Regions from separate parts of the Paenibacillus sp. FSL H8-0282 genome, predicted to be linked through region 3. Evidence: riboswitches for the same ligand, from Rfam matches in the RefSeq annotation. Region 3 holds a riboswitch; each other region holds the start of a gene.
The links. A riboswitch is a leader RNA that binds a small molecule or an ion and turns the genes downstream of it on or off. The one in region 3 is predicted to bind thiamine pyrophosphate.
Positions count from the first base shown of each region.

Region 1: linked by a shared signal. The riboswitch ahead of NST94_RS09180 (thiamine phosphate synthase) and the one ahead of NST94_RS12300 (ABC transporter ATP-binding protein) in region 3 are both predicted to bind thiamine pyrophosphate.
Region 2: linked by a shared signal. The riboswitch ahead of NST94_RS02110 (ABC transporter substrate-binding protein) and the one ahead of NST94_RS12300 (ABC transporter ATP-binding protein) in region 3 are both predicted to bind thiamine pyrophosphate.

Region 1 covers NZ_CP150146.1:2,141,199-2,151,316, reverse strand. The annotation lists gene NST94_RS09205 (fumarate hydratase) at 1-1,530, opposite strand, end outside; gene yfbR (5'-deoxynucleotidase) at 1,633-2,238, shown strand; gene thiH (2-iminoacetate synthase ThiH) at 2,300-3,436, opposite strand; gene NST94_RS09190 (thiazole synthase) at 3,470-4,237, opposite strand; gene thiS (sulfur carrier protein ThiS) at 4,293-4,496, opposite strand; gene NST94_RS09180 (thiamine phosphate synthase) at 4,535-5,140, opposite strand; TPP riboswitch at 5,254-5,355, opposite strand; gene NST94_RS09175 (SDR family oxidoreductase) at 5,443-6,315, opposite strand; gene NST94_RS09170 (GDSL-type esterase/lipase family protein) at 6,411-8,618, opposite strand; gene NST94_RS09165 (AraC family transcriptional regulator) at 8,912-9,796, shown strand; gene NST94_RS09160 (hypothetical protein) at 9,872-10,118, opposite strand, start outside.
Region 2 covers NZ_CP150146.1:471,785-481,902, reverse strand. The annotation lists gene NST94_RS02115 (hypothetical protein) at 1-1,192, shown strand, start outside; TPP riboswitch at 1,351-1,461, shown strand; gene NST94_RS02110 (ABC transporter substrate-binding protein) at 1,623-2,672, shown strand; gene NST94_RS02105 (MTH1187 family thiamine-binding protein) at 3,233-3,526, shown strand; gene NST94_RS02100 (ABC transporter permease) at 3,523-4,284, shown strand; gene NST94_RS02095 (ABC transporter ATP-binding protein) at 4,319-5,152, shown strand; gene NST94_RS02090 (hypothetical protein) at 5,381-5,638, shown strand; gene NST94_RS02085 (hypothetical protein) at 5,736-5,921, shown strand; gene NST94_RS02080 (WecB/TagA/CpsF family glycosyltransferase) at 6,645-7,283, opposite strand; gene NST94_RS02075 (nucleotidyltransferase domain-containing protein) at 7,693-8,574, opposite strand; gene NST94_RS02070 (YncE family protein) at 8,760-9,806, shown strand; gene NST94_RS02065 (DHA2 family efflux MFS transporter permease subunit) at 9,853-10,118, opposite strand, start outside.
Region 3 covers NZ_CP150146.1:2,831,189-2,841,306, forward strand. The annotation lists gene thiE (thiamine phosphate synthase) at 1-613, opposite strand, end outside; gene thiD (bifunctional hydroxymethylpyrimidine kinase/phosphomethylpyrimidine kinase) at 603-1,433, opposite strand; gene thiM (hydroxyethylthiazole kinase) at 1,457-2,251, opposite strand; gene NST94_RS12290 (ABC transporter substrate-binding protein) at 2,293-3,330, opposite strand; gene NST94_RS12295 (ABC transporter permease) at 3,327-4,103, opposite strand; gene NST94_RS12300 (ABC transporter ATP-binding protein) at 4,084-4,779, opposite strand; TPP riboswitch at 4,978-5,081, opposite strand; gene NST94_RS12305 (amino acid ABC transporter substrate-binding protein) at 5,304-6,140, shown strand; gene NST94_RS12310 (amino acid ABC transporter permease) at 6,194-6,862, shown strand; gene NST94_RS12315 (amino acid ABC transporter ATP-binding protein) at 6,876-7,628, shown strand; gene NST94_RS12320 (S-layer homology domain-containing protein) at 7,724-8,380, opposite strand; gene NST94_RS12325 (transcriptional repressor) at 8,699-9,178, shown strand; gene NST94_RS12330 (TIGR00266 family protein) at 9,252-9,932, opposite strand; gene NST94_RS12335 (hypothetical protein) at 10,095-10,118, shown strand, end outside.

The DNA.
Region 1 (10,118 bases), 690 kb from region 3:
CAATTTAGCTGCAGAATCTTTTTCCACATCCGCATGCAGACTGTTGCCGTGAGCATCCATCGTCACAATCGCTGCAAAACCCTCCACATCGAGATGCCACATCGCCTCAGGAATACCAAATTCCATAAAATCAACAGCGTTGACCTTCTTAATGCACTCTGCATAATACTGGGCGGCTCCACCAATCGCATTGAGGTATACCCCGCCGTGCTCCTGTAACGCTTTTAACGTTTTTGGACCCATACCACCTTTTCCGATGACTGCACGGATTCCAAATTTTTTGATAATATCGCCTTGATAAGGCTCTTCACGAATGCTCGTAGTTGGGCCCGCAGCTTTTACATGCCAGCCTTCCTCATCTTTCATCATCACAGGACCACAATGATAAATCACAGCCCCTTCCAGATCTACCGGAGACTCATGATCCATTAAATATTTGTGCAAAGCATCACGGCCTGTATGCATTGCACCGGATAAAATAACCACGTCTCCAACACGCAGACTACGGATATCCTCTTCACTTACCGGCGTTGTAAGACGTACTTCCCGCGATTCAGAGGCTGGGCTGTTAGCTCCCTCAGCAATTACTGCTTCAGATTCATGTGCCCCTTCATCATCTACAGATATCCCTGTACCACTCTCATACAACCAATCCTCTATATTGCCTGTGGATGGATCAACCAGCACCCCTTGGCGGCGGAAGGCCCAACAGTTATAAGCAACGGATACGAAAAAGCTAGCTGGCAGACGATTCATTACGCCAACCTTACAGCCCAGCAGCGATACTTCACCACCAAAGCCCATCGTGCCAATTCCAAGCTTGTTAGCATTCTCCATAATATAGTCTTCCAGCTTACTAAGGTCTTCTATTGGATTAACATCCTCCACTTTGCGGAACAGCTGCTTCTTAGCCAGCTCGTAGCCAGTCGTACGGTCACCGCCGATACCCACGCCAATAAAACCGGCACTACAGCCCTGTCCCTGCGCCTGATATACCGCGTGTAAAATACATTTACGGATTCCGTCCAGATCCCGACCCGCTTTGCCGAGTCCTTCTAATTCTGCCGGGAGACTGTATTGAATATTTTTATTCTCGCAGCCTCCACCCTTCAGAATAAGTCTAACGTCTATTTTATCCTCTTCCCATTGTTCGAAATGAATGACTGGTGTGCCTGCACCCAAGTTATCTCCGCTATTCTCACCTGTTAATGAATCTACAGAATTGGGACGAAGTTTACCATTCTTGGTCGCTCGTACAATGGCATTATGAATATCTTTTTTCATCTCAATCTGATTGATTCCCACAGGGGTGTGAATGATAAATGTAGGCATTCCCGTATCCTGACAGATCGGAGACACTTGCTGCTCAGCCATTCCGATATTTTGCGCAATCGTGGTTAAAGCAAGACCGGACCGGGTAGCCCTGTCTTCCAGCGCGCGACCTTTTGCAACTGCCCGGCGTACATCTCCCGGCAAATTCGTGGAAGTTTCTACGATAAGGTTATAAATACTGTCTTCAAAATGCTGCATCTTCATTCAAGCTCCTCTCGGCAGTTCCAGGTTATCTAAAGTTTGATACAATTAGTATAATAATATCATACCTAGCACCGCATGAAAGGGGTTACTTTAAAATTGAGCTACCATTTTTCTGCCTATCTATATCGTCTTCAGTATATTCAGCGCTGGAGCTTGATGCGCAGCACCGCACCGGAGAACGTCGCTGAGCATTCTTTTCATGTTGCATTGCTCACACATATGCTCTGTTCCATCGGTAATGTTCATTTTGGACGTTCACTAAACGCGGAACGAGCAGCAACCCTAGCTCTGTTCCATGATGCCAGCGAAGTGTTCACAGGTGACATCGCCACGCCGGTAAAATACAACAATCCTCGCTTGCTCACCAGCTTCCGCGAAATGGAGAAAGTTGCGGCTGATCGCTTAACTGGAATGATTCCATCAGAGCTGAAAAGCATCTACACTCAGCTTATACGACCGGAAGACAGCCCTCCCGATTCGGAGGACATTCTGCTGCACAGCTATGTGAAAGCCGCTGATCGGCTGGATGCTTATTTGAAATGCGTATGGGAAGTTGCTGCAGGAAACCGAGAATTCGCCGCCGCGAAGGAGCAGACAGCAGCAAAACTTCGTGGGTTTGGCCTGCAGGAAGTGGATTATTTTCTGACTCATATGGCACCGAGTTTCGAAATGTCTCTCGATGAGCTCTCTGCCGGAAACTAAACACCCTCTATACAATAAAAAATGGACCTCCGCATAAATCTCGCAGGGGTCCATTTAGTAATTAATAATTGATAATACAAGCGTTCGTTGCTGATTCGGTCAGAATATCCCAGTCTTTAAAAATGGGCTGCAAACCCTTCGTATATAGCATTTCCGTAATCTCCTGCACACTACGGCCATCGGATATTTCGAATTGCGGAGTTCCCCCTGCATTAGTGTGACCGCCCACCTCAGTAGTGACCCCGGCTGACATCTTAGTTATTCCTAGATGAATTAAATGATCGCGTAGAGAGGCAGGCTCTCTTGTAGATAAAGTAATGCCCGAACGGGGTAAAAATAACCGGTATGCCAAAATAATCTGCACTAGCGATCGGTCGGTAACATCACACTCCGGGTTAAATTCCCCTAAATAAGGCCGAAACCGTGGAGGTGACAGACTGATCTCGCAATCTGGATACCGATCCTGCAAATAGCGGGCATGCATGGCACTTTGGAATGCCTCTTGCCGCCAATCATACATCCCGAGCAACGTACCAATATTCACAGAACGAAAACCTGCCTGACAGCCGCGTTCAGGTGCATCCAGGCGATTCCGGTAGTTTCTTTTAGGCCCTTTAACATGCAGCTTTCTGTAAGTCTCCTGGTGGTACACCTCTTGGTATAGTGTTAATCCATCCACCCCTGCTTGAAGAAGCTCTTTATATTCTGCAGTTAATAGAGGATTTATCTCAATACTGACGGAGGAAAAAAATTCTCTAAGTACAACTACACAATCCTTAATATATGAGACAGGATTCTCCCGGCGCGATTCACCAGTCAAAATGAGGATATGCCGCAGACCTGTAGCTGCAATCTTCTCAGCCTCCCTGCGGACCTCCTCCAAGGACAGCTTTTTGCGCGGAAAATCATAAATGGAGCTGAAGCTGCAGTAGGTACAATGATTCACACAAAAATCCGCAAGATACATCGGTGTGAACAGCTGCATCGAATAACCAAAATGTGCACGGGTCAGTCGCTGTGCAGCCAACGCCATCTCCTCTAGCAGCGGCGTTGCTGCCGGAGAAAGCAATGCCAGCAAATCATTTTCGTTCAGCTTGTCTTTTCCAAGCGCCCGCTTAACGTCATCCTCCCGGAACTCCTTCCACAGCTGCTCATAAGGATACTGCTCCAAGCGGGCCAGTGTGTCAAAAAAGCTCATGCTAATCTTCCCTCCTTTCGTGACCTATCAAATTCAGTTCAAAAATCCAGTCAACGGTGACGAAGCAAAAGCAACTTCTTCTACAGGACCCAGTCCTGCCAAATAAGCTTTGCGGCCAGCGGATATCGCCTCGCGGAACGCTTCCGCCATGACGAGCGGATTACGTGCCGTTGCGATAGCCGTATTAAGCAGAACAGCAGCGGCCCCCATCTCCATTGCTTCCGCCGCTTCCGAGGGCTTGCCAATCCCGGCGTCTACAATAATCGGCAAATTCACTTCTTCAATAAGAATACGCACAAGCTCCTTGGTGCGCAGGCCGCGATTCGTCCCGATCGGCGCACCAAGCGGCATCACAGCAGCAGCACCGGCATCTCTCAGACGTAAAGCAGCCGAAAGGTCCGGACTCATATAAGGCAATACTACAAAACCCTCCGCTGCTAAAATCTCTGTAGCTCGTATGGTCTCCAGATTATCTGGAAGCAGGTATTTCTGATCATTGATCACTTCGATCTTGACCCAGTTCCCCAGTCCCGCAGCTCTTGCTAATCTTGCAATACGGACTGCCTCTTCCGCTGTACGCGCTCCTGAGGTATTAGGCAGAAGAGTCATGTGGCCGGGAATGTGGTTCATGATATTTTCTGCTCCACCTTGCGGGTCCACTCGGCGAAGCGCTACAGTAATCACCTGAGAACCAGAGCTTGCGATCACTTCGGGGATCAACGTATTCCGGCTATATTTTCCGGTTCCGATAAATAATCTACTGGTTAATTCGATGCCGCCAATATGTAACGGGTCATGCATGAAATTACCTCCCTTTGGTTCTTATAAATTTCTCAAAATTCTATACCGCTCCATCTCAACCCCCACCAACAAAGTGCACCAGTTCCAAACGATCATCCTCGCTCAGAGCAGTACTTTCATAATTCTCCTTACTGACAATTTCTCCATTCAGCTCAATGATCATCAAACGACCCGACCACTCAGGAAGACTGATCAAATCAGCTATAGTTTGAATACCACCAGAACACTCTGCGGATTTCCCGTTAATCAACAGCTTCATTCTGAATCACCCCCTTCGCCCGTGCTGTTACCTCCAGGCTATGAATGAACCGCCTTATGAATAGCTTTGGCGGCCTCATAAGGATCATCCGCTCCGCAAATACCGGACATCACAGCAACTCCTGCCGCACCTTTCCTGATGATCTGCGCCGCATTAGCGGGGCTAATTCCGCCAATCGCAATTACAGGAATAGAGCTGGTCTTCACCGTTTCTGCAAGCAGCTCTAACCCACGTGCGGGCAGCCCTAACTTGCTATCCGAGGGAAATACATGACCAAACAAGCAATAATCAGCTCCCTGCTCTGAGGCATTCGCCGCTTCTTCCGGAGAATGAACCGATCTCCCCAGCCAAAGCTGAGGTGCAATTCGCCGGGCTGTAACCGGACTCAGACTGTGCCAGGCCAACTGAACCCCCGCGGCACCAGCTGCCAAGGCTACATCGATCCGGTCGTTGATTATCAGTTTGGTAGCGGGCATACCGGCAGCCAACAGCTTCTGTGCCGCAGCGAGCAGTTCGCATGCAGGACATTGCTTATCTCTCAGGTGAATATAATCGACCCATGTCTGCACCGTGACAGCTAGTTCAACAAAATGTCTCAGCTGTAGCTTGCCGTCTGATATTAGATGGATCTCAGCTTGCAACATCACGATCTCCTCTCTCACTTCCCTGTAGGTCAGTAAAAAACAAAAAAACTGCCCCCCGTAAGGAAGGCAGTCAGAATCTGTATATAGACGGCACTACAAATAGCCCGACAACAGAAATTCGTTCTCCACTTCCCTACGCTGGTCTTAACCAGATCAGGTTCAAAGGGTCCGGAAATCCATTCCGTCTCAGCCAATCGGCACCCCTAGTGACATAAATATACAATTTTAAAATGCTAACGTGGTTTATAGTAACATATTTTTTTATTGAAATACACCCATTTATTCACATTAGCTGTACTGATCTAACCGTTTACTACCTCGCCACCATTTACATGAATAACCTGTCCAGTCACATAACTGGAATCGTCAGAGGCCAGATATACATAGGCTGGTGCCAGCTCTTCTGGTTGTCCAGGCCGTTTCATAGGCTGTGTACCTCCAAACTCGCTAACCTGTTTTGCATCAAAGGTAGAGGGAATCAGCGGTGTCCAGATTGGACCTGGTGCAACACCGTTTACCCGTATGCCCTTCTCTGCCAGATTCGTGGACAAGGATCGTGTGAAGCTAAGAATAGCTCCTTTAGTTGATGAATAGTCCAGCAGCTGCGGGCTTCCGCGATAAGCGGTAATTGAAGTTGTATTTATAATGGTAGATCCTGCTTTTAAATGAGGCATAGCTGCTTTTGTTAAATAGAACATCGCAAATATATTCGTACGGAAAGTACGCTCAAGCTGCTCGGAAGTAATATCCTCGATCTTAGCTTGCGGATGTTGCTCTGCCGCGTTATTGATGAGAATATCAAGCTTTCCTAAGCCCTCCACCGTCTGTTTAATAAGATCCTTACAGAATTTCTCGTCACCGATATCACCTGGAATTAGGATACATTTGCGGCCTTCCTGCTCGACCTGACGTTTAGTTTCCTCTGCATCTGAGTGTTCATTAAGATATGAAATGACCACATCAGCGCCTTCTTTAGCAAAAAGCACAGCAACTGCACGCCCAATTCCGCTGTCTCCACCGGTAATTAACGCCGCCTTGTCTTGCAGTTTACCTGCTGATTTATAATTTGCCGGCTCGTATTTGGGCAGCGGCGTCATTTCACTCTCAATCCCTGGCTGATGATGCTGCTCCTGTGGGGGTAAGGTTTTTGTAGCTTGTTTATTGTTGCCTGACATCTTCCCTATCTCCTCTCGTTAAGCAAATTGATAGTTAACTGATCGTCTTAGGATGGCACAACTATGCACGTTTATACGCTGGGTTTGTCATTTTCTTAAATCGCTTTACGAATCTTACTTACCACAATGAAAGTAGAAATAAACAACCGTGAGAGATACACTGCTGTAAGTGGAGAGGAATTCACTGCATACAAATAGACACAGCATCGCTGCTGTGCCTTGAATTGTTCACCCTGACTATTTTGAGAAGAAACATGATTTTCTGCATTCACTTCATGTTCCAGCACCCACATAAAGTACAGAGCTTTGGCCGCTTTCTCCCGGGTCACTATAGCTTTAGGTTCTAGTTCTGTCCCATTGACCATTTCGCCTCTGGCAATCCCCACTTCAGATCTAATGAGTCCTAATTCATATGCACTTTTCACTTTTGAAATTAAATAAGGAGAAATGTCCGCTGTATCAACAAGCTGCGTCCAGGATACAAGAGGATAGTACATCGCACCTCTAGCTCCTGGCTCCAGATTCGAATCATAGCCAGGATCTCCTGGCACTACTGCTGTGCCGTTATAATCAGTCATGTACTTAGGTTTATTAGCAAACTTTATTTGGTAAACGTCATAGAGAATAGCACCCATCGTTTCACGTGACAGCTTACCTTTCGGATAATAGGCAAGATCTGATCTTTCCACTTTCATTAACTTAGAAATACTGCGTGTGAATTCAGCAACTGTCATCTCCGTATCCGGATTAAAATTCCCTTGACGGTCTTTGCCCATTACTCCCAGCTGGATTAATTTTTCAATTTGATTACGGTAATAAGCAGCTTCCCCAGTCGTCGTATCATTCGTTATTTCCGGAAAAATCTTACCCCAGTTCCCTGTTAGTGCCGCATGCTTAACGTTCCCTTTAAGGTAAGGAGTAATGGAGGCAGCAGTAGAATCGCCAGTAGCACCTTTCTCTACAAGCTCCGTGACAATCATCCGTGAAAATTGTTTGGAGAGCGCTTCTTTAAAATGAGTCCCATCGACTTTCTTTGAAGGATGCCCGTTAGCGTAACTTCCGTCATTTGTTTTGCCTGGCGTTTCTCCGGCTTCAATTGACATGAAGAGGGATGTTATTGCTTCTACACCGATCTCGTTATAATATTTCAGACTTTCCGAGTTAAGGTCAATAAGTGTAACTCCAGATTCATCTGCGACCCGTTTAAGAATATCTACAAACTTTCTTGATTTAAAAGAATTCTCATAGATATATCCCGGACTTGCATTCCCTTTAATTCTGGACATTGGCGTTACCAGTACTGGTATCATGCCCCGGGCTTGAATCGCAGGGAGATAAACTTCTTTAAGATAATTTTCATACATTGCTTCTGTCGAACCTTTGCCGTAACGTCTGAACTCATCTGCGCTCTCATCATTGTGTCCGAATTGAATAAACACATAATCTCCAATGCTGCCATTCAGTAAAATGTCGTTCAGTCGACCTTCTGTATAGGCATTTTTAAACGAGCGTCCCCCCATGGAATAGTTAGTTACACTCAATTTATGTTGATTAAACATACTGCCAATAATCTGGCCCCAACCACTCATTGGTGCTTCGTCGAAGGTGTAGGACTTGACCGTGGAATCTCCAAGTATAAATAAATTCGGAAGAGCTCCAGCCGCTCTATGCTGAGGCAAAATCGGTTCCAGTATGATCTCCTCAATCCCCACAGCTGTGTTCACTTTGTTCGGTTCGATCTCAATATCTATATGGTCACGGCCGTTTACATACGTATAAGTCCACTCTTTCCCTTTGGCTACAGCCGTATGCTTGACGGGTACAAGCTTTGCAGCGTCCCAATGTCCACTTTTCAACAAGCGGCTGGTCTGCATTCCTGATACTGACACGATCCCATCCTCTGCGTCAGAAGTCGTTTTTACATATACGTTGTAGGTTCCAGGGGGAGCATCCATTCGAAACGCCATTCCGTAGTTGTTATAATTATCTTTCTCAGATTTAGGTTCAGCAAAAAAAATAGGTTCTGTGATGAAAAAACCTGTTCCATCGGATGTAATTGAGTCGGTGTGCACTTCTCTGGCGGGTAAAGCGTTGGTCTCTTGAACAAAACCATAACCTAAAGATGAGTCATACAATTGTACACCGTGATTAGGATCATACCTAACGGATTGATATCCTGTTTTAACTTGGTTTGTAAAATTCAACTTGTATACGCTTGCAATTTGGGTTGGAGGCTGCCTCTCTGCCCCATCTTTTATAAAGGCTGCCTCTGTTGTACCGTGAGTAAGAGTCAATGAAGCCATAAGTAAAGAAGATAAGATTAGTATATTCCTACACAGCTTTCTCACTTCATTACACTTCCTTCCGTTTCTCGAAATACTTACCTAGGTCCCTCCATTATCCCTGTTCTCTAAAGTGATTCAAATGATGATTTCATTCTTTTTTTTGACCTTTTGTAACGAAAACCATGGAATGATCAACGGCTCACACTGCAAAATGGTCATATGTATAGGTATCCTTGATATAATTAAGAACATCCCTATTGATCCTAAGGAGGAGAACTCCTATCGCTTACAAAGTCAGCTTTCCGAACATTATGAGTACACTGCAGCTGATCGGTGTTCATTATCGTGTAGCAGAACCTGGGTGGGCATACCCTGATCATCATCACAAAATCTTCGAACTATTGTATTGCTACGACGGCAACTCCCATCAATATGTAGAAGGAAGTTCCATTGCCTTTGGTAAAGGAGATTGGTTAATTATTCCGCCTGGCTTACGTCATTATGTAGTTAATTCTGGCCTGAGCAACTATATCTACCTCTCCTTTCATTTCGATATTGACGATTTAAAGTTTCGTGAATGGTTTCAGTCTCAGGCTGTACAGAAATGGAATAACCAGCAAATGCAGCATTCGGGATTAAATCACCAACTGGAACATTTGGATGAATTTATTAAGAACAATATTCTCGCCACGACGGCCTCCACTGGATTTCCCGAGGAAATTGAAGAAATGATTCTTGTAAAAGAAAGGCTTCGTTTGCAAGCGATCATCCTGATGATTTTGACTGAACTCATTGATGTACAGCTCTCGAATTCGGAGAATTCCAACACAGCGCGACAAGCAAACTCTTTGTACGAGGTGGAAACTGCTCATCAGATCGAAAAATATATTGCAGCCAATATTCATTTGCCGGAGCTCACGGTTAATTTGATTGCTGAGCAGCTTTGCTTAAGTCGGGTGCAGTGCCATAAGTTGTTTACAAAGGTATATAAGATATCTCCTAGGCAGTACATAACTAATCTAAGATTAAAGAAGTCAAAACATTTGCTGCTTCATACCGATTTAAAAATACAGATGATTTCTGAACAACTCGGGTTTGCTTCCCAGAGCCACTTCAGCCGACAATTCAAACGATGGACGGGTGTTTCTCCGTTAAATTACCGGCCGAAGTCTTATACGGATCCTATCAGGGATTAACGGAATGAAGATAAATTACCGGAACATACGAAAAACCCGCTCTCCATTACGGAGGCGGGTATAATTCGCTATAGATTAAACTATGTCGTTAAACACCATGAAGAATACCATTAGTAGCAATGACACCGTAAGCAGTGCACTAAGTGTGCGCAATTTTCCAGTCTCTGCGCTAACGTCGCGGTTCTCACGAATTCCAGCTGCTGCAAGACGCAAAGGCTTGCTCATAATACCGCCAAGCGCAAACATCGCTAGCAGTAACACAACAACAATAATCATCCACGCTACTGAATAATCACCTTTGGTCATCATGTAACCGCCTGTA
Region 2 (10,118 bases), 2.4 Mb from region 3:
GTTTCGCCGTTTTTCCAGAGTAAATAATCTCGACTGCATTCTGGAGATTCCGCAGCAATCTATATTTTTCAAAATTCTCTCGACGGATATATTCATATGTCCTTTTCAGCTTGGATTCGTGACGATACGTGTCCAGCTGGAGGGGGATTCAATTCCCTTTAGTATTGCCCTAGAATTCGCGGATCGTTTCCGTGCGCTAGAGAATACCTTCATACAGGATGATTACACTTATATTCATTGCGGGGAACAGACCTATGAGATGGTAGAGGATTTTGTCTTCCGAAATTTGGTGGATGGACTGGAGCCATATCTGGATCAATCGGATATCAATGGGGCTTATTTCGAGACCCTTCCTTTTTTCGTAGATGAAAGAATGCAGGTGCAAGCTTTTTACGGCTTTCAGAATGAAGAAAGCTCTGATGAGATTAGTGTAAATCTACGCTATCGCGCCTCACAGCTTGATGGAATTAATCTGAACGGAAAGCCCTATGCCAGTGCCAGCGATCCAGCGTATATTGCAAACTATTGTCATGAGCATTCCTATAATCGCTGGGGTCCAGACACATATTATATGATGAATGAGCAAACCTTTTGCTGCATGACCCGCGCTGAACAGGAGATTGCTGTTAGTCTAGCCAACCAGATGTACGGGCAATATTATTACGGATTTTTACTCAATATTTTCCACAAAATCGTTCTGCTAAAGCTCGCCAATATGCACTCCCGACTTCGGATTAATCATGATTATGAGGAAATAGACAATCTAATCTACTCCATCAATAAGTTCTCGGCAAAGTTCTACTTCTTGGAGTTGATTTCCCAGTCGCAGGGCCGGGAGATATTTCTTCAGCTGCGTAAAGTATACGGAAACGACGCTTTGTTCGAGGAAGTGAAAGAAACCTTAAATGACCTGTTTCAGTATCAGGATAAGTTTCAGTCCAAGCGACGGGATAATCTGCTGATGATTCTTACTGTATTTACGGTAGTAAGCGGGATTTACGGCATGAATCAGGTCATTGACGATCTGGATGGAAAGATTCAATGGAGTAAAATGATTGGTTATTCTCCCTTTGAATTTCTTGCCCTCTTCGTGATCATGAGCGGGATTCTGATCAGCGTTGTCCTCACGCTAGGGGCGCTGGTTAGTGAGCTTAAACGGCGTCACCGCAAGAAATATAAAGATCTAGACTAGCAAAAAAGAAACTACTTGATTGGAAAAATTCAGGAGTGCACTACTAGACATTCCGAGTACAGCCGTCTATAATACACCGTATGCGAGAAATATAAGATATAAAGTATGGGTACAAAACTTATGCTTACTTATATTGCACATAGAAATACCCGTTAACTTCATAGAACCAGGGGTGCTGGAATTGGCCGGCTGAGATTGTATCCCACAAGATACTGACCCTTATACCTGATCTGGATAATGCCAGCGTAGGAATCGCCAATTGGTTCTGGTCCCTGTGACCTTAACTAACCTTGCGCCAAGCCAGCGTCCCGATCACTCGGGGCGCTTTTTTTGTAAGATCACTAAAAGATGTAGAAAAACGTACATACTACACTTTACGGTTCATGTTGTGAAGACGGGATTCTTGTAACCTTAAAGGAGAGAAGAAGACATGCACCTTAAAAAAGCACTTACGTTGTGCCTCACCTGTGTACTCATTCTTGCCATTGCCGGATGCGGCAGCAACAATGGGAATACAGCCGGAAACAAAGCAAATGCTACTGATCCAACTGCTGCGGCTGGGACGGATGCTCCAAAAGAGCTCACCAAAGTTAAAGTCGCACTCGACTGGACACCGAACACGAATCATACCGGTCTATACGTAGCTAAGGATCTTGGTTACTACGCTGAAGAAGGTCTGGACGTCGAGATCGTTCAGCCAGGCGCAGCGGGTTCTGATACTATGGTTACTTCTGGCGAAGCCGCATTTGGCATCAGCGCCCAAGAAGGATTAACACTAGCCCGTCTACAAGGCGTGCCCCTTGTCTCGATAGCAGCTATTATTCAGCATAATACGTCGGGATTCGCTGCTCCAGTAGATCGCAATATTAAATCACCAAAGGATTTCGAAGGTAAAACCTACGGAGGCTGGGGCTCACCGGCCGAAGAAGCAGCCATGAAAGCTATCATGGATCCTGAAGGTGGCGATGTGAAAAAGGTGAAGCTGATCAGTATCGGTGAAGCTGATTATTTTACCGCCGTCAAACGTGACATTGATTTCGCCTGGATTTTCTACGCTTGGACTGGTGTTGAGGCTGAGTTGCGTGGCGAGCCATTGGATATGCTGTACTTAAAGGATTATGCGCCGCAGCTCGATTATTACACGCCTGTGCTGACGACGAGTGAGAAGCAAATTGCAGATCATCCTGATCTGGTGAAGGCCTTCATGAAAGCCACATCAAAAGGTTATCAATATGCCATAGATCATCCGGAAGAGGCTGCCGGTATGTTATCGAAGGCCGTTCCTGACCTGGACGCCGACCTTGTCCTAGCTAGCCAAAAATGGCTTAGCCCAAAATACAAGGACGATGCTGCCCGCTGGGGCGAGCAAAAAACCGAGGTCTGGCAGAATTATGGCGACTGGATGTACGATCTGAAGTTGCTGGATAAACCGCTGGATGCTGCTAGTGCATTCAGTAATGATTTTTTACCGGCGGAGTAGAGAGCGGACTTCAGAACCAAGAAGGTTGGACGTTACTTAAGGAAGGAGGAACGGAGCGTAGTGATGTGCTACGTGAGTACCGGACTTCCCAAGTTCGTTCAAGATTCGATGTCGAGTTTGCTTCCTGAATTACTTCGTTATCAAAGTTGGCTTTTTGAACTTACCTTATAATTTAAGAGTTCAAAAAGTCGGCTTTCAGAACCAAGAAGGTTGGACGTTACTTGAGGAAGGAGGAACGGAGCGTAGTGATGTGCTACGTGAGTACCGGACTTCCCAAGTTCGTTCAAGATTCGATGTCGAGTTTGCTTCCTGAATTACTTCGTTATCAAAGTTGGCTTTTTGAACTTACCTTATAATTTAAGAGTTCAAAAAGTCGGCTTTCAGAACCAAGAAGGTTGGACGTTACTTGAGGAAGGAGGAACGGAGCGTAGTGATGTGCTACGTGAGTACCGGACTTCCCAAATTCGTTCAAGATTCGATGTCGAGTTTGCTTCCTGAGTTACTTCGTTATCAAAGTTGGCTTATTGAACTTACCTTATAAAATGAAAGGATTGATTATTGTGGCTAACACCCTACTAAGCATTCAAGTAATTCCAAAAACTCCGAACAATGAGGATTCCATCCCATACGTAGATAAAGCGATTGAGGTCATTCAGAAATCCGGTGTTAAACATCAGGTGAATCCGCTGGAAACCACAATGGAAGGTGAGCTTAGCGAGCTGCTGGAGGTTGTGCGTCAGATGCAGGAGGCGTTGATCGAAGCAGGCAGTCCAAGCGTAATTTCGCAGATCAAAATCGCTCATAATCCTAACGGAATCAGCATGGATAAATTGACGGAGAAATATCGGCCGTGAGATCGACCTGGAAGCTAATATGGCCGCCCCTTGTGGCGGTCGTCTTCTTTTTAACCGTATGGCAGCTATCTGTATCTGTATTTCATATCGAATCCTGGATTCTGCCGAGTCCTGCTGATATTGCCCGTGAATCCACCAGTAACGCTTCTGGTCTTTGGGCTCATACGATGGCTACGCTGCGGCTCACTTTAATTGGTTTTCCCATTGGTACGGGGGTAGGCCTGATCGTTGCTTTGCTTTTGCATCTTTTGCCTTGGGCTAGACGGGCTTTTTATCCACTTATTATTCTGAGTCAAAATGTTCCCTCCATCGCGCTCGGACCCCTGCTCATTATCTGGTTCGGCTTTGGTCTTTTGCCCAAAATCGTGCTGATTACACTAGTATGTTTCTTCCCGGTAGCTGTCGCTGCGATGGGCGGTCTGGCCCAAAGTGATCAGGTCATGATGAATTATATGAAAATGGCTGGCGCAAGCAAGTGGCAAATCTTCACCAAGCTGGAGCTGCCCTCTTCTATCCCGGCACTATTTTCCGGCGTAAAAATATCTGCTACTTATGCGGTTATGGGCGCCGTGGTCGCTGAATGGATTGGTGCGGATAAAGGTATTGGCTATTATATGCTCCTGCAGAAATCCGCATATCGTACGGATCGGATGTTTGTCGCTATTGTTATTATTGTGCTTTTAAGTCTTGTACTCTTTGCTATTATTGCATTGCTGGAAAAATGGCTGGTTCGCTGGAAGCCGCGCCGTAACTCATAGAAAGGAAGATGCCTGTATGTCTCAAGCGACGCAAATGCAACACAGAACAACAGAAGTCATAAGCTCTCCTGAAGCTCATACCGTGGCACCCGCCCTTGAAGTGAGCGGCATCTCCAAATCTTTTTCCCATCGTCGCCGTGAGATGAACGTTCTGAATAATGTCTCTCTCAAGGTAGAGCAACAAGAATTCGTTTCGATCGTTGGTCCTTCCGGCTGCGGAAAAAGCACCTTATTCCATATGATTGGCGGCCTTGTGAAACCCGATGCAGGCACGATCCGCATGAACGGCAAGGTCGTTACAGGTCAACGCGGTGAAATTAGTTATATGCCGCAGCAGCCTGCGCTTTTTCCTTGGCGTACAATTGAGGATAATGTGCTGCTTGCTGGGGAGATCAAGGGTGCACTGCGGGATGGAGCCCGCGAGGAAGCGCGCCAGTGGCTTGCCAAGGTTGGGTTAAGCGGGTTCGAACATGCTTATCCGCATATGTTGTCTGGCGGGATGCAGCAGCGTGCAGCTTTTCTCAGAGCATTGCTCGCTCCCCAGGAGCTAATGTTGCTGGATGAACCTTTCAGCGCACTCGATGCACTAACTCGCAGTGAAATGCAGCGCTGGCTGCTTGAGCTGTGGGAAGAGAATCGCCGCTCTGTGCTGTTCATTACTCACAACATCGAAGAAGCGTTGCTGCTCTCTAATCGTATCTATGTATTTTCCGGCCGCCCCGGCTCCATTCTGCATACAGTCGATGTGCCGTTTCCGCGGCCACGCCGTGATGAGATTACGGACTCTCCCGAGTTCCTTAAGCTCAAACGCCAGTTGTCACAGTGGATGCGAGAGGAACAAGCTAAAAATAGGCAGCCGCTAGCTTAATCGCTAAGCTCTGTAAACTGATATCGCTGGTATAGCGGTGTCAGTTTTTTATTTGCAGCGATAAACTCCTGCCCTATTTATAATTGACGCGGATGTATCTGCTCAATTAAACAAATTTCACTCATCATAGTAGGGATCACATTAAATGTGCGGCGAAAACCGACTCCCTGTTGGTAATGGATAGTAACCGGGCGGGTTGGGGACATTTACGGGATTTATACCGTTGATTTGTTTCGTTGGACCGAATTTGGCTCATTCTACGGGATTTATACCGTTGATTTGCTGCTTCGGGCCGGACTCGGCTCATTCTACGGGATTTATACCGTTGATTTACTTCGTCGGGCCGGATTTGGCTCATTCTGCGGGATTTATACCGCTGATTTGATTCGTTGGGCCGGACTCGGCTCATTCTGCGGGATTTATACCGTTGATTGCTTCGTTGGGCCGGACTCGGCTCATTCTACGGGATTTATACCGCTGATTTGATTCGTCGTGCCAGATTCGGCTCATTCTACGGGATTTATACCGCTGATTTGTTTCGTTGGGCCGGACTCGGCTCATTCTGCGGGATTTATACCGTTGATTGCTTCGTTGGGCCAGATTCGGCTCATTCTACGGGATTTATACCGTTGATTTGTTTCGTTGGACCGGATTTGGCTCATTCTACGGGATTTATACCGTTGATTTGCTTCGTCGGGCCGGATTTGGCTCATTCTGCGGGATTTATACCTCTGATTTGATTCGTCGGGCTGAATTGCACCCGATCTAGGGCATTTTTGCCTTTCTTTTGCCTCTTCGGGCTGAAATGCACCCGATCTAGGGCATTTTTGCCTTTCTTTTGCCTCTTCAGGCTGAATTGCACCCGATCTAGGGCATTTTTGCCTTTCTTTTGCTACTTCGGGCTGAAATGCAACGATTCAAGGGCATTTTTGCCTTTCTTTTGCCTCTTCGGGCTGAAATGCACCCGATCTAGGGCATTTTTGCCTTTCTTTTGCCTCTTTAGGCTGAATCGCACCGATTCTAGGGCATTTTTGTCTTTCTTTTGCTACTTCGGGCTGAATTGCACCCGATCTAGGGCATTTTTGCCTTTCTTTTGCCACTTCGGGCTGAAATGCACCCGATCTAGGGCATTTTTGCCCTTGTTTTGGCACTTCGGCTGAATCACACCGATTCTAGGGCATTTTTGCCTTCTATTTCCCACTTCGGCGGAATTCCAGTGACTCAGGGGCATTTTTGCCCTTATTGTTCCTCTTTAGCTTTTAGTTTGAATTAAATACGAGACTATGGCATCAACCAGAATCGGTGTTGTTTATTATTATTAATTTGTTTAAAGGTCACAGCTATAGTCGCACTTACATTCTACTCATTACTCTTACACATACTCCCACTACTCACTTTTACTCCTACTCCTTACTTCCTACTCTCACACCTGCCCCCTCCTCCTCTCCCACCAATCGAACCTAAAAAAGGCCCCATAAACGAGGCCTTTTCTTCATTTCCTAATCATAGCTCGGAACACGAATTTGGGCAGCACTGCCTGTCTGCGCCATCGCGACTTTTGTCCCTTCGCAACGGGAGCGAACAAAAGTCTATGCAACCACTCCAGATTGAGTTTTTTCCATAGCGCTGGTGCAGGAGTAACTTTTCCCGCTATTACATCTAAGCTGCCGCCCACGCCAAAAACAACTTTTACCTGCGCAAGCTCCTGTTTGTGCTTATATACCCATTTGTCAGAGTATGGCGCACCCATCGCAACGATCAGGAGATCTGGCTGTGCGCGCTGTATTTCTGCTACAATGGCAGGCTCCTCTTCCTTGGTAAGAAAACCATTATGTCTTCCTGCAATCTTCACATTCGGATATAACTCCGTGATCTTTTCGACCGCTTTACAGCTGGTAAGCTCATCTGTTCCCAAGAAATAAAAACTCCATCCCAAGCTATTTCCTTGCTCCAAAAGCTCAAGAAGCAGCTCATATCCAGTTACCCTCTCAGCAATAGGATCGCCTTTTCTTTTTGATGCCATCACAATGCCAATCCCGTCAGGAGTGATTAAATCCGCTTCTTGAAGTATGGTTCGTAGCAGCTCGTCCGATTGACTTGTTATCGTAATTTCCGGGTTAGCCGTGATCAAATGGAAAAGTTTCGGTTCCCCAGATTGAATATGTTTTGTTAGATGAAGTGTTGTCTCATGTAGTGTTAGTTTTGAAAAGGGAACTCCTAATATTGAAACTGTCCCGTCCATATAATCACCTCTCACTAAAATTCCACTTCAATATACCTTACCATAATCAAGAGGAGGAAGGGGAGTCATTTAAGTTACTTAATCACCACAGCTACTACGCCGCTACAGCTAGCTATCCACTACGATCACCCAAACACTATAGCCATCTCAACCATCCGACCATTCCACCACCCCAGCTACTACGCTACCCAAACACTTCAGCCATTCCACCGCTTCAACCATTTCAGCCCACTACAGCCATCCCCAGCACCCCCGCCACCACAGCTACTCTACTCACCCAAACACCCTATAGCTCCACTCACTCCTCCATAAACTTCCACCACTCTACTAACCAAGATTCATCGATCCCCCGCATGCGGAATTCCTCTACAAGTATCTTCCGGAATCGTTTTTCCATTTTGACAAAGTTATTATCCTCCTGGTACATAGGGGCAAAGGATTCATCATCTCTAATAAAACTCCAAAAATCGCCCGCACACTCCAAAATCTTTCGGCCGACAGTCGTTTGTTTGGCTACAGGTACCAGCCATTTGTCATAGGGGTAGGGGTGACCTTCAATAGTAATGGCACAGCGTAATGCTTCTTTATAAAGAGAAACCGCTAAAAATAAAATAGGAAAGGCGTCGCCACGCACTACCGGATTATCTAAGCTTTTGGCATAACTTCTTAACTGTATGTATGAATTCTTACGAAATCTCATTAGGACTTCAGGTTGGAGGGGCACATAGGCATCAAAAAGTGACTTTACATCCAATCGGTCATAGTAGATATATGAAATAGAAGCATTCCACAGCCATTCCATATTTCCGCTCATTAACGCCGCTTTAATTTCTGATATTTTATGCAGTGTGTAATGTCCGGACTTGCCGCTGGGAAGTCGTAAATCCATAAAAAAACTACTTTGCTCCTGGATCAGCCCCGCTTGCTCGAACCGATGATTAATGCTGCTATAATACTCATCCTGACAAATAATGATTACATCCACATCCGACTGCTCATCCACCACACCAAGTGCGGTCGATCCATCAAGGAGAATACTTACCCGCTGACTCTCCTCTTTCATTAACGGATGATTTAGAATTTCTTGTGTGATATACTGCCCAATTTCCTCTAATAATTCGCTATGAACCTGCGTCTTATCAGGTGTTAATAAAATATCCGACAACACTGATTTCACCATCTCAACCCCAACCTCCAATCAATCTCAATTTCTCAAAAAATAAAACGTTTACACCTAACCTAATATTTGGATAATGGAGTACCATTCTACACTCCTAATATATATCTTGCAAGGATAAATGAAGTACCCTTTTGCCTAAGCCTAAATATAATGAAGTATCTATTTACTTGGAAAGGGGTAAAAGCATGGCGCAGCCAAAAGTGATTGCTACAGTCCGCTCTGCCGGACCGATCGGAGATATAAAAGTAAATGTCGTCACGAATCGAGTATACTTTGTAAACCCAGACACCGAGGCTGGAACTATCGGGGTATTGGAGGGCAGAACTAATCGCATTATCGCTCGGATCCCTGTAGGAAGACTGCCGTCTCAGCTCGGAATCAACCCCCAAACCAACCGGATTTATGTACCTAACTTCCGTGACGAAAACGTATCTGTCATAAACGGGCGGACAAACCAGGTAATCAAAACTGTCAAAGTAGGCCGATTCCCAGACAATATCGGAGTAAATGTTCGAACCAATCTGATTTATGTAACTAGCGCATTCGGAACCCTATTCGTCATAGACGGGAAAACAAATCAGGTCCGTAAAAAGATTGAAATCGGTGGACGCCCCTCCAGAATTGTTATCAATGAGCTTACCAACCGTGTCTATGTGACCAATACAGTAAATGATAGCGTCACCGTCATTAACGGAACTACACAGGCGATCATTGCGACAATAAAAGTCGGAAGTAACCCCGTGATAGCGCCAGCACTTAATAAAATTACCAATCGTATTTATGTCGCTAATAACTTGAGCCGGTTTCTTTCTGTGATCAATGGCCGAACCAATAAATTGTTGCGTAATGTACAGCTGGGACGTTTGCAAAGTGAGGTCGTTATAAATCCGCTGACGAATCGTATTTATGTCTCAAGTGCACAAGTGGAGGGTAAGGGCAGGCTGTTTGTCATAGATGGGCGCAACAACAAAATTATAACCACAAAGGTGTTGCCTACCTCCTCCAACACGATTATCAACCCGAATACAAATCATTTATTTGTTGGTAATTTCGATAAGAATCATATGTCCGTTTATAACGCCACCACGTTTAAACGGCTCGCAAGATTCTCCTCCGTATCAGGCAGCACTGTGCTAAACCCGCTCACAAATAGAATTTATGTAGGTGGAAACGACTCCATAACGGTCATTCAAGATGGACCAAGACTCACTCAGAGTTCTATTTTTAATTAAGACAAAAAGACGCCCACCATAGGTGAGCGTCTTTCTACATATCAAATTACATCGATCTAGCGGATGAAACTTGTTTAACAGCCACTTTTTCCTCGGCTGTTTCTGTATCCTTAGGCTGTATCCCTCTTTTTATGAAGAAAGCTAGGATAAAGGCAATAATGGCAACGCCTACTGACACTAAGAACGCATCATTAATTCCTTCGATCGTTGCTTTTGCGATGACTTGGTTTTGAATGCCAAGCAATTGCTCTGCAGAAGGCTTAGCCGTTAATTTACTCACAGCCTCAGCTACCATATCTTTGACATGTGAAG
Region 3 (10,118 bases):
TTGTGGTAATATCTTCAGCTCCGGCAATCGCTGAGATAACAGAGATCCCATCCGCACCAGCTGTTAATACTGGTGCAACATTTTGCAGCGTGATTCCCCCAATGCCAACCAAAGGGATGGTAATGCCTTTATTTCTTAGTTCTTCAATCATCGCAGTGCCTTGAACAGCTTTGGCATCCTCCTTGGATGACGTAGGATAAATGGGACCCACGCCCAGATAGTCGGCTCCATCGGCAATCGCCTGCTGAGCTTCAGCGAAGGAGTGAGCGGATACACCAATGATTTTATTCTCTCCAAGTAGCTGGCGGATCGCCAATGCAGGGGTATCCTCCTGTCCTACATGAATTCCGTCCGCATCAAGTGCGATCGCTAAATCAATGTCGTCATTCACGATAAAGGGCACGCCATTGGCATGACAAATCTTTTGAAGTCGTCTGCCAAGATTAAGTCGTGCCTTATCGCTTAAGGATCCGGTACCCTTTTCACGGAATTGAAACATGGTTATGCCCCCAGCTACCGCTTCCTGCAGCACCTTAACGGGAGCTTTACGGCAATTTACGCTGCCCATTATGAAATAGACTTTTAATAGATCTCGCAGATGTTCACTGTTCATTCGTTGCACTGTTTATCCCCCGCAGTCTGTTTTGATAAGCAAAATGATTGGTTGGTCCATGCCCAGCCCCTATGCCCAACTCGTCCTCAATCGCCGCTTGTATAAATGCTTTGGCAGTTTGAATGGCCTCAGCTACGGATTTGCCTTTGGCTAGCTCGGCGGTGACCGCTGCTGAATAGGTGCAGCCTGTACCATGCGTATGTCTGGTCTGAATCCGGCTACTCTCCAATAAGGTATATTCCTGACCATCATATAGAAGATCGGTTACGGCTGTGGTTGAAGTATCATGTCCCCCTTTTAGCACTACATATTTGGAGCCCATTCCATGAATGATTTTGGCTGCTTTTTTGCGTTCTTCTATGGTGGAGATCGTCATCTTTGTGATCATTTCGGCTTCGGGAATATTGGGTGTCGTCACCAATGCTAAGGGCAGCAGATGGCTGATTAAGGATTGAACCGCCTCCTGCAGCAGCAGTGTGGACCCTCCTTTAGCGACCATCACAGGATCAATTACAAGATTAGACCAGCCGTAATACTTAATTTTATCTGCCACAATGCGGATGATGTCGCTGTTAAATAACATCCCGGTCTTTACGGCATCTGGTTGCAGGTCAAGTCCTATAGAATCAAGCTGCTGATTTATAGCTTCCAGAGTCACTGGATAAACCCCTTGGACACCCAGCGTATTCTGCGCTGTCACAGCTGTGAGGACGGACATCCCATAGACAGAAAGCTCTTGAAAGGTTTTTAGATCGGCCTGAATGCCAGCACCACCGCCGCTATCGGAGCCGGCAATGGTTAGAGCTTTGGATATAATCATCGAATTCACTCCTTTGAGGGTCATTAACTGAGCTGTTTGATGCTAGATCTTTCTAAGAAGACTTCTGGCGTGACCCATGTCAGTTGATTTAGAAACTCAACCTGAAAGCTTCCCGGTCCTCGACCAGTTGTTAGTTCAGCGGCGATTTCAGCGGCTACTCCATAGAAGGAGAGGGCTTCCACTGCGGCCTCCAACGAGGCACCACCACTTACCGCGAGAAATGCACCCACAACAGCACTGAGCAAGCAGCCAGTTCCTGTAACCTTCGTGAGAATAGGGTGACCGTTGCTGGCAATATAAGTGTTTTTTCCATTCGTGATCACATCGTCTTTTCCAGTTATGATGACCACACAGCTTAACTTCCTCGCAGCAGCTTCAGCCAAAAGGACTACATCGCCTTCACCTTCGCCAGCATCCACTCCTTTAATGGACCAACTCTCCCCAATCACATTAGCGACTTCAGCCACATTCCCCCGCAGTGCGGTGATTTGCATCTCATTCACTAGTTTTTGAGTGACAGCGGTCCGATAAGAAGTTGCGCCTGCACCTACCGGGTCAAGCACTAGGGGAACCCCGTGTTTATTAGCGGATTTACCAGCGAGCAACATAGATTGAATGGCGTAGTCATTGAGTGTGCCTATATTTAGAACTACAGCAGACGACATAGCGGCGATGTCGATCACTTCTTCGTGGGCATCCGCCATAAAGGGAGAGGCACCCAGCGCCAACAGACCGTTGGCTGAGAAATTGGCTACTACAATATTAGTGATGTTGTGGATCAAGGGGTTGGATTCCCGTACTTTGGCTAAGTAACTCATCATAATTCCTCCTCAAGCTTGTATGAATAACCAACTAAACGTTACAGATTGATAAAAGCTTCTTGTGCTTTAATATCTTCTGGTAGAAGATCGTTGGTGGATAACCACTGCTGAACCTTTTCCCAAGATGTCGGGTCTTGATAACCAAAAGTTTGATCGCCTGCATTCATCAGCGGCAGTAGAATTTCAAGACTTTTTTTCTCAATCTCCTTGTCGAGCGGTGAAGTTGCATCTTCATGTGCAATCAGTAAATCCAGGGCTTGTTCAGGATTCTGCTCCACAAATTCCTGTCCTTTTGTTATGGCATTTAGAAATTTTTTAAAGTAGGCTTCAGAATTTTGCAATCCTTGTTCGCTGGCCACCAGCACAAGCTCATAATAGTCAGGTACTCCGTAATCCGTTGGATTAAGCGAGGTGACCGGATGTCCCTCTTTTTCAAGGATCAGTTGTTCATGGTTGATGAATCCGCCCATTATTGCGTCCACTTGTCCTGTAGAGATCGCAGGGATAAGGTCAAAACCTACATCAATCAGCTTGGCGGATGAAGGATCGCCTCCATCACTCTGGATCATTGTCCGAATCATCGCTTCATAGAGCGGAATGGAGGAATAGCCGATTTGTTTTCCCACGAGCTCTTTGGGACTATGAATACTGCCTGCTTGAGGAACCATCAGATGATTCAGTGGATGCCGCACGATTGCTGCAATCGAACGTACAGGGATTTTCTCTCCGCGTGCCATAAGCACCTGAGGCTGATAACTGAGCGCTAGATCAATTTGATTTGCTGCTACAAGCTTTAGGGCGTCATTGCTGTCCGCAGGCATTTTGATCTCGACATCCAAACCTTCCTCTTGGAAAAATCCTTGCTGTTGCGCAGCGTATAGAAAGGAATGAACGGCATTGGGATACCAATCAAGCATAATCGTCAGCTTGTGTGACTGCTTATTATCGGTATTGGAGGAACCGGTTTGGGAGTTGTTATTTAGCTTGTCTGCCTTCCCGCAGCTGCTTAAGAGCAAAAGTGTGCATACTAGAAATACAGAAATAAGTCCTCGTTGTGGGGATTTTAAATGATTCATTGGTTAGATCCTCTTTTCTTTAAAAATAATTGTTCGAGTAAAGCTATCGCCAGAAAAAGCACAACACCAAGCGCGGACAGCAGAAATACAGCCGCGAACATTTCATCGCTCTGCATATTTCCGGCCATTCTGCGGCTGAAGTAACCGAGTCCTTTACTGCCGCCGAGCCATTCCCCGATAGTAGCTCCGATGACGCAGTATACAATGGACAGCTTTAAGCCAGAGAAAAAAGCAGGCAACGCCAGTGGAATTTGGGTTTTGACAAGCAGCTGCCAGCGGTTTGCACCAAATGTTAATAATAAGTCCTTGTAAGTCTGGCCACTTGTACGAAGTCCATCATATGTACTCACTACAACTGGAAAAAAAGCCGTCAAAAACACCACAGCCACTTTGCTCCACAGCGAATATCCGAACCACATAATAAAAATGGGCGATAGCGCAATTAATGGGACCGTCTGGCTAATGATAAGGAAGGGATAGATGGCCTTTTCTACGGGGCGAAACAGGAACATTCCAATACCCAGCAATACACCAAAAATCACAGAAAGGACAAAACCTACCAGTATCTCCTGCAACGTCGCTAATAAATGCTGTCCAAATAATAATTGCCTGTGCTCGATCAATGCGATGCCAATAGATGAAGGTGCAGGGAGAATAAAGGCTGGAATCAAGTGAAGGCGAACAGCTGACTCCCAGATTACAAGAATGAGCAGTACCAGAAGAAGGAAGGGACCATAGTTGTCTAGATGTTTTTTAAAAGGTATAGGTTGCATGCAATCTTCGCTCCAACTCTGCCCGTAGTGCTATAAACCGGGGTTCATAGTTCATCTTATAATGTCTTGGTTTTGGTAGATCGACAATGATCTCCTGTAATTCGCTGTGCGCACCGCCAGATAATAAATAAATCCGGTCACTGAGCAATAGTGCTTCTTCCAGATCATGAGTGATGAGCATAATCGTCTGATTCAGTTCACCCCATAACTCCAACAGCCAACGGTGTATCTCACGTTTGGTCATGGCATCGAGAGCGCCAAAGGGCTCATCCAGCAGCATAAGGCCACTTCCGCCTCCAGCCACTAAGGTGCGCAGAAATGCGACTCGCTGTTTCATTCCTCCCGAAAGTTCATGGGGATAAGCCTTCTCTACATCTGTTAAGCCGAAGCGGGCCAACATTTCCCGAATCTGAATGATTGTTTCCTGTTTACTAAATCTGGGCATGATCTCCCAGGGCAAAAGGCAGTTGTCGAGCACTGTTCTCCAAGGCAGCAATAAATCCTGCTGAGGCATATAAGCGATCTGACCTAAACGACTAGCGGTTGAGGGGAGCGTAGGGAGTTTTATTTTTCCATGAGTAGGTTCGAGTAAACCGGCAACCGTTTTGAAAAATGTGCTTTTCCCGCATCCGCTAGCACCTACTACGGAGACGAATTCCCCTTGCCTGATATCCATGGATAGTTTTGCGAATACAGGGGGTTGTTCAGTTTCCGGAAAAGAGTAGGTTAGGCCTTGAATAGATAAAATGGTCGTGATGATCTAACCTCCTAATATTTTTGTGGAGCGCCTAAACAAATAAAGACCCATCCATTTCCAGAGGAAATGAATGGGTCAAAAAGTTCATTCTGCATAATAACACTTAACATGCTTGATGAAAATTCTGCTCCACTTCCCTCCGCTGGTATGATCCAGATCAGGTTCCAAGGGTCCGGAGCTTGAAGCTCCGTCTCAGTCGGCCGACTCCCCTAGTGAAATAACAGGTCCATATTAATTTGTTTATAAATATACCATATCTTTCTGAGAAGTAAAGAGAGAAAGAAGTGAAGGATTAATCCAAGATTGGGTAAGATATAAGTAGAAATCTAGTTAATATTACAATTCCGATGTACATAATCGGAAAAAAGTATTGACGATCATGTGATGGCAGTGTACTATTCAATTTACCGGAAAAAAACCGGATAGAGAGAGGGGATTTAATAATGAAAAAATGGAGTTTAACTATTATATTGGCGTTAACCGTGGTCCTTGTAGCGGCTTGCGGCAATAATTCGAATACCAATACGGCTGCTGAACCAACAGCTGGAACGAATGGTGGAGCAGCATCTTCAGCGCAAAACAGTTTGGAGGCTGTGAAGGCCAGCGGCAAATTGCGGATAGGTACAGAAGGGACTTATGCACCTTTTACTTATCATGACACTGCGGGGAAATTGACGGGTTTTGACGTGGAAATTGCCGAAGAAGTAGCCAAACGTTTAGGTGTTGAAGCTGAATTTTTTGAAACTCAGTGGGATGGTATTTTTGCTGGGATGGATGCGAAACGGTTTGATGTCATTTTTAATGAAGTTTCCATTAACGAAGATCGCAAAGTGAAATATGATTTCTCTGAACCCTATATTGTATCCAAGGCAGTATTGATCGTGAGCGAAAACAATGAGGATATTAAGACCTTTGCTGATCTAAAGGGTAAAAAAGCCGGACAATCCCTGACCAGTAACTTATCCGACATCGCTCGTGAGAACGGTGCTGAAATCGTAGCTACGGACGGTTTCAATCAAGCGATGGACCTGCTGACTTCGGGACGTATTGATGCAACTGTGAATGATGGCTTGTCTTATCTGGATCTGAAAAAACAAAAACCAGATGCAAAAATTAAAGTGGTTGATGAGATTCCTGAAGGCTCACAAAGTGCCGCGGTATTCCTGAAAGGCAATGATGAGCTGGTGAATGCGGTCAGTGATGCGATTAAAGAGATGAAAAGTGATGGAACGTACTTGAAAATTTCCGAGAAATACTTTGGAGCTGACGTTTCAAAATAATACAAGGCTAGCAAGGCTAATTAAGCCTAGAAGCTAAAAAGGATGTCTGAATAATGGATGACCGCAAAATACAAATTTTCTTAGATACACTGCTACCCCTGCTTAAAGCCGGGGTGGCTTTTACCATTCCGTTGGCGCTACTTTCCTTTGTGCTTGGATTGATTTTGGCGATCCTAACCGCGTTGGCACGTCTTTCACCGTGGGTAATTCCGAAGCTAATCGCCCGTTTTTATGTATGGGTCATTCGGGGAACCCCGTTGTTAGTGCAGCTATTTATTATATTTTATGGTTTGCCGGCTGTTGGTATTGTACTCGACCCTTTCATTGCCGCCACCATTGGATTTACCCTTAGCGTAGGGGCTTACTCATCGGAAATCGTACGCGCTGCTATCCTGTCGATACATAAAGGCCAGTGGGAAGCTGCGTTCTCAGTCGGGATGACTCGTGGGCAGGCTCTGCGCCGCGTAATTCTGCCACAAGCTGCACGCGTTTCTGTACCGCCGTTATCCAATTCTTTTATTAGCTTGGTCAAAGATACATCGCTTGCAGCGATCATCACCTATACGGAGATGTTTAGAACTGCTCAGCAGGTAGCCTCTACCACTTATGAGCCTCTGCTGGTATACTCCGAAGCAGGATTGTTTTATTTAGTGTTCTGTTCTGTGCTGTCGGCGCTGCAAAATTACTTGGAGAAACGACTCGATCGTTACTCTGCGACCTAAAGGAGAGATACTTGTGATTGAAATCATTAATTTGCATAAATCCTTCGGCGCACTCCAAGTGTTAAAGGGTATTGATCTGAAAATGGAGCATGGAAAGGTACTTGTCATTATTGGGCCATCCGGCTCCGGAAAAACTACACTGCTGCGCTGTTTTAATCTGTTGGAAATCCCGGATCAAGGCAGCCTGTCACTCGGGGATATCACCATCAATTTTACAGATCATAAGAAAATTCCTCAGAATTCCGTATTAGCTCTTCGGCAGAAAACAGGGATGGTCTTTCAATCGTATAATTTATTTCCGCATATGACTGCGCTAGGCAATGTGATGGAGGGACAGGTAACTGTCTTGAAACGAACCAAGGAAGAAGCGCGTAAGCGGGGCCTTCAACTGCTGGCTAAGGTGGGTTTGGCTGATAAAGCTGATAACTATCCACATCAGCTGTCAGGAGGACAGCAGCAGAGAGTGGCCATCGCCCGGGCTATGGCAGTAGATCCAGAAGTGCTGTTGTTTGATGAGCCCACTTCGGCGCTCGACCCCGAGCTGGTAGGGGAAGTGCTTAAGGTCATCAAACAATTAGCAGCAGAAGGTATGACTATGGTGATTGTGACCCACGAGATGAAATTTGCCGCCGATGTAGCGGACCGGATCATTTTGATGGATGGCGGTCATATCTTAGAGCAAGGAACGCCGCAAGAAGTGCTGGAGCATCCGAAGAATCCCCGGGCTCTGCAATTTCTGAATAGACTGAATGGTGAAGAAGAGTAGAAAGACAATATATATGAAAAAGCAGCTCGGGAATCATCCGGAGCTGCTTTTTCGTGTGTAGATTATTCAAATGAGAAGAGTAACTGAAATTTGGCTTATCCTCCAGTTTTCAGGAACTCCAAAGCGTTGTAAAGCATAATCGCTGCTTCGGCACGGGTGAGTTCGCTTTTTGGATTAAACTTTCCGTTAGCGTCTAGAGTATTGATCTTGTATTTCAGGGAGCGCTGAATACTGCCTTGATACGCAGGGGTCAATGACGCTTCATCGGCGATATCTACTGGAACGATATTGATCATCGGCAGATTACCAACGCCTTCGATCGCTTGCACTAGATAGTTAGTGAATTGCTCTTTGGTCATAATTAGGCTAGGATCAATGTCTTTTGGAAGCTTAACTTGATTGTAATAAGCATTGATGAAGGCTTCAGCGTACCAGGCTTTGTCTTTTACTTTTGTGAACAAGCCGCTGGCAACAGGAGCTTTGTTAAAGTCAATGGCTGCGAGGCTGAGCTGAAGACCGCCGGAGATAAACTGAATCCCTTGGGCTGTAGTTACCTTAGAGCCAGGGAGAAATTGAGATTCGCTGACACCTTTAATTAACCCTTGATTTTTTAAAGAAATGATTTTTTCTTTGCCGTTTATGTTATCAATATCCTTAAAGGTGTTCCCAGCTGCAAACATCTGACCACCCAAAGAAAAGGAGAAAATGGCTACGGTTGTGATCGCTGCTAGTGTGCTTTTTTTCATGTTCATGTCTTTTCACCTCGTTGTATGGATAGGCTCCTTAGCCTTTGTCACTCCTTTAACGTTGTAAATTATGGAAAGGTTGCGGTCTAATCTGTATTATTTCACGAAAAAGTAGATTTTAATAGAAATATAGGCCAGATTGGGGTGTAGTACTTTGGATAAGTGGCATGAAATGATATAATGATGTCAGGCTCTTTTCATTCGTGGTTAATTTTGTTATGATTATATCGTAACGATTACTATTTATGGTTTGTCTTAACTGCATAAATAGGAGCGTCTCAGAGGGTACGGATGTTAAATCGTTCCGGGAAGGTAGGAGACCAAATGGATCAAATATCAAATATCAGTCAATTGTTTGCGGCGCAAAAATATAAATTAACGCCTCAGCGTGAAGCTATAGTGAACGTTCTGCTCGACAATGAGAAGGATCATTTAAGCGTAGAAGAAGTATATATGCTTGTTAAGAACAGCTATCCACATCTGGGCCTGGCAACGGTATACCGTACACTTGAGCTTTTATGTGAGCTACACATTGTAGAGAAGATGAACTTCGGAGACGGAGTTGCCCGTTACGATTTGCGCGGGAACGATCATTCGCATATGCATCATCATTTGATATGCAGCGTATGCGGTCGGTTGGAGGAAATTAAGGACGACTGGCTTGTGGAGCTGGAGAGAAGAGTGGAACGTGAATATGGCTTTAACGTCACGGATCACCGCCTTGATTTCAAGGGTACTTATGGAACATGTAAACGTACTGGCTGCAAAAAAGCAAAAGCAGAAGCAGATAAAGCAGTCTCGTAAGATTGCTTTCTAACCTAAAGACACAGGCTTTCTCTAAGCCTGTGTCTTTTTTGATTACTGCGTTCTAGGAAGTCTAGCTTCGAGTAGGTACAAAGGATTTGATCCACGTTCCGAAACTGCCAGGGTTACGGCTCTGAACGAGAATTACACCTTCTCCACGGAAGCGGCAGACAAGTGCTTCACCACTAGTTATGCTGTTAAGCCAGCCAGAGGCTGCCTTTTCCACCTTGTAGTCCATATAGTCTGGCCATGCTACGAGGTGTCCGTTATCGATAATCATTTCTTCACCAGGTCCTAAATTTATTGCATGGATAGCACCGAAGGAAGACAGGAACACCGTTCCTCTGCCACTGATTTCTACAATGAAGAAGCCTTCACCGGAGAAGAGCCCTCTGGTTAAATTCTGCATTTTGGTATTTACTTGAATGCCTTCAGTTCCGGCGAGAAATCCGTCTTTTTGAACTAACAGTTTATACGATCCGTCTAATTCTATCGCCTGAATATCGCCGAGTGAGCCAGGCGACAGCAATACCTCACTTTGACCACGGGTCGCTCTAAGTTCTTGAAAGAAGAATTTCTCACCGCTCAGCATTCTCCCGAGACCGCGCATTAAACCACCATCCACGGTTCCTTTTAATTCTACGTTAGGTGACATCGCGACCATTGCGCCCATTTCAGCCTTTACGCTTTCACCGGGATTTAGTTGGACCTTTAACATAGCAAAAGCACCTTCATACAAAACCTGGTAATTCATCCTTTAAACCTCCGCATCTATTTAGATAAGATAGAATACTAGCTTTGCTCTAAGTGTAACGGAATTCTTGCTTCGCTCATAGTCTGGAATATGTTAAAATGAAGTTGTCTTATAGATGTAAGATCAATAATCATTCACCCATGAATAGGAGAGTGGTGTCACATGGCACGAACCAAGACACAAAAA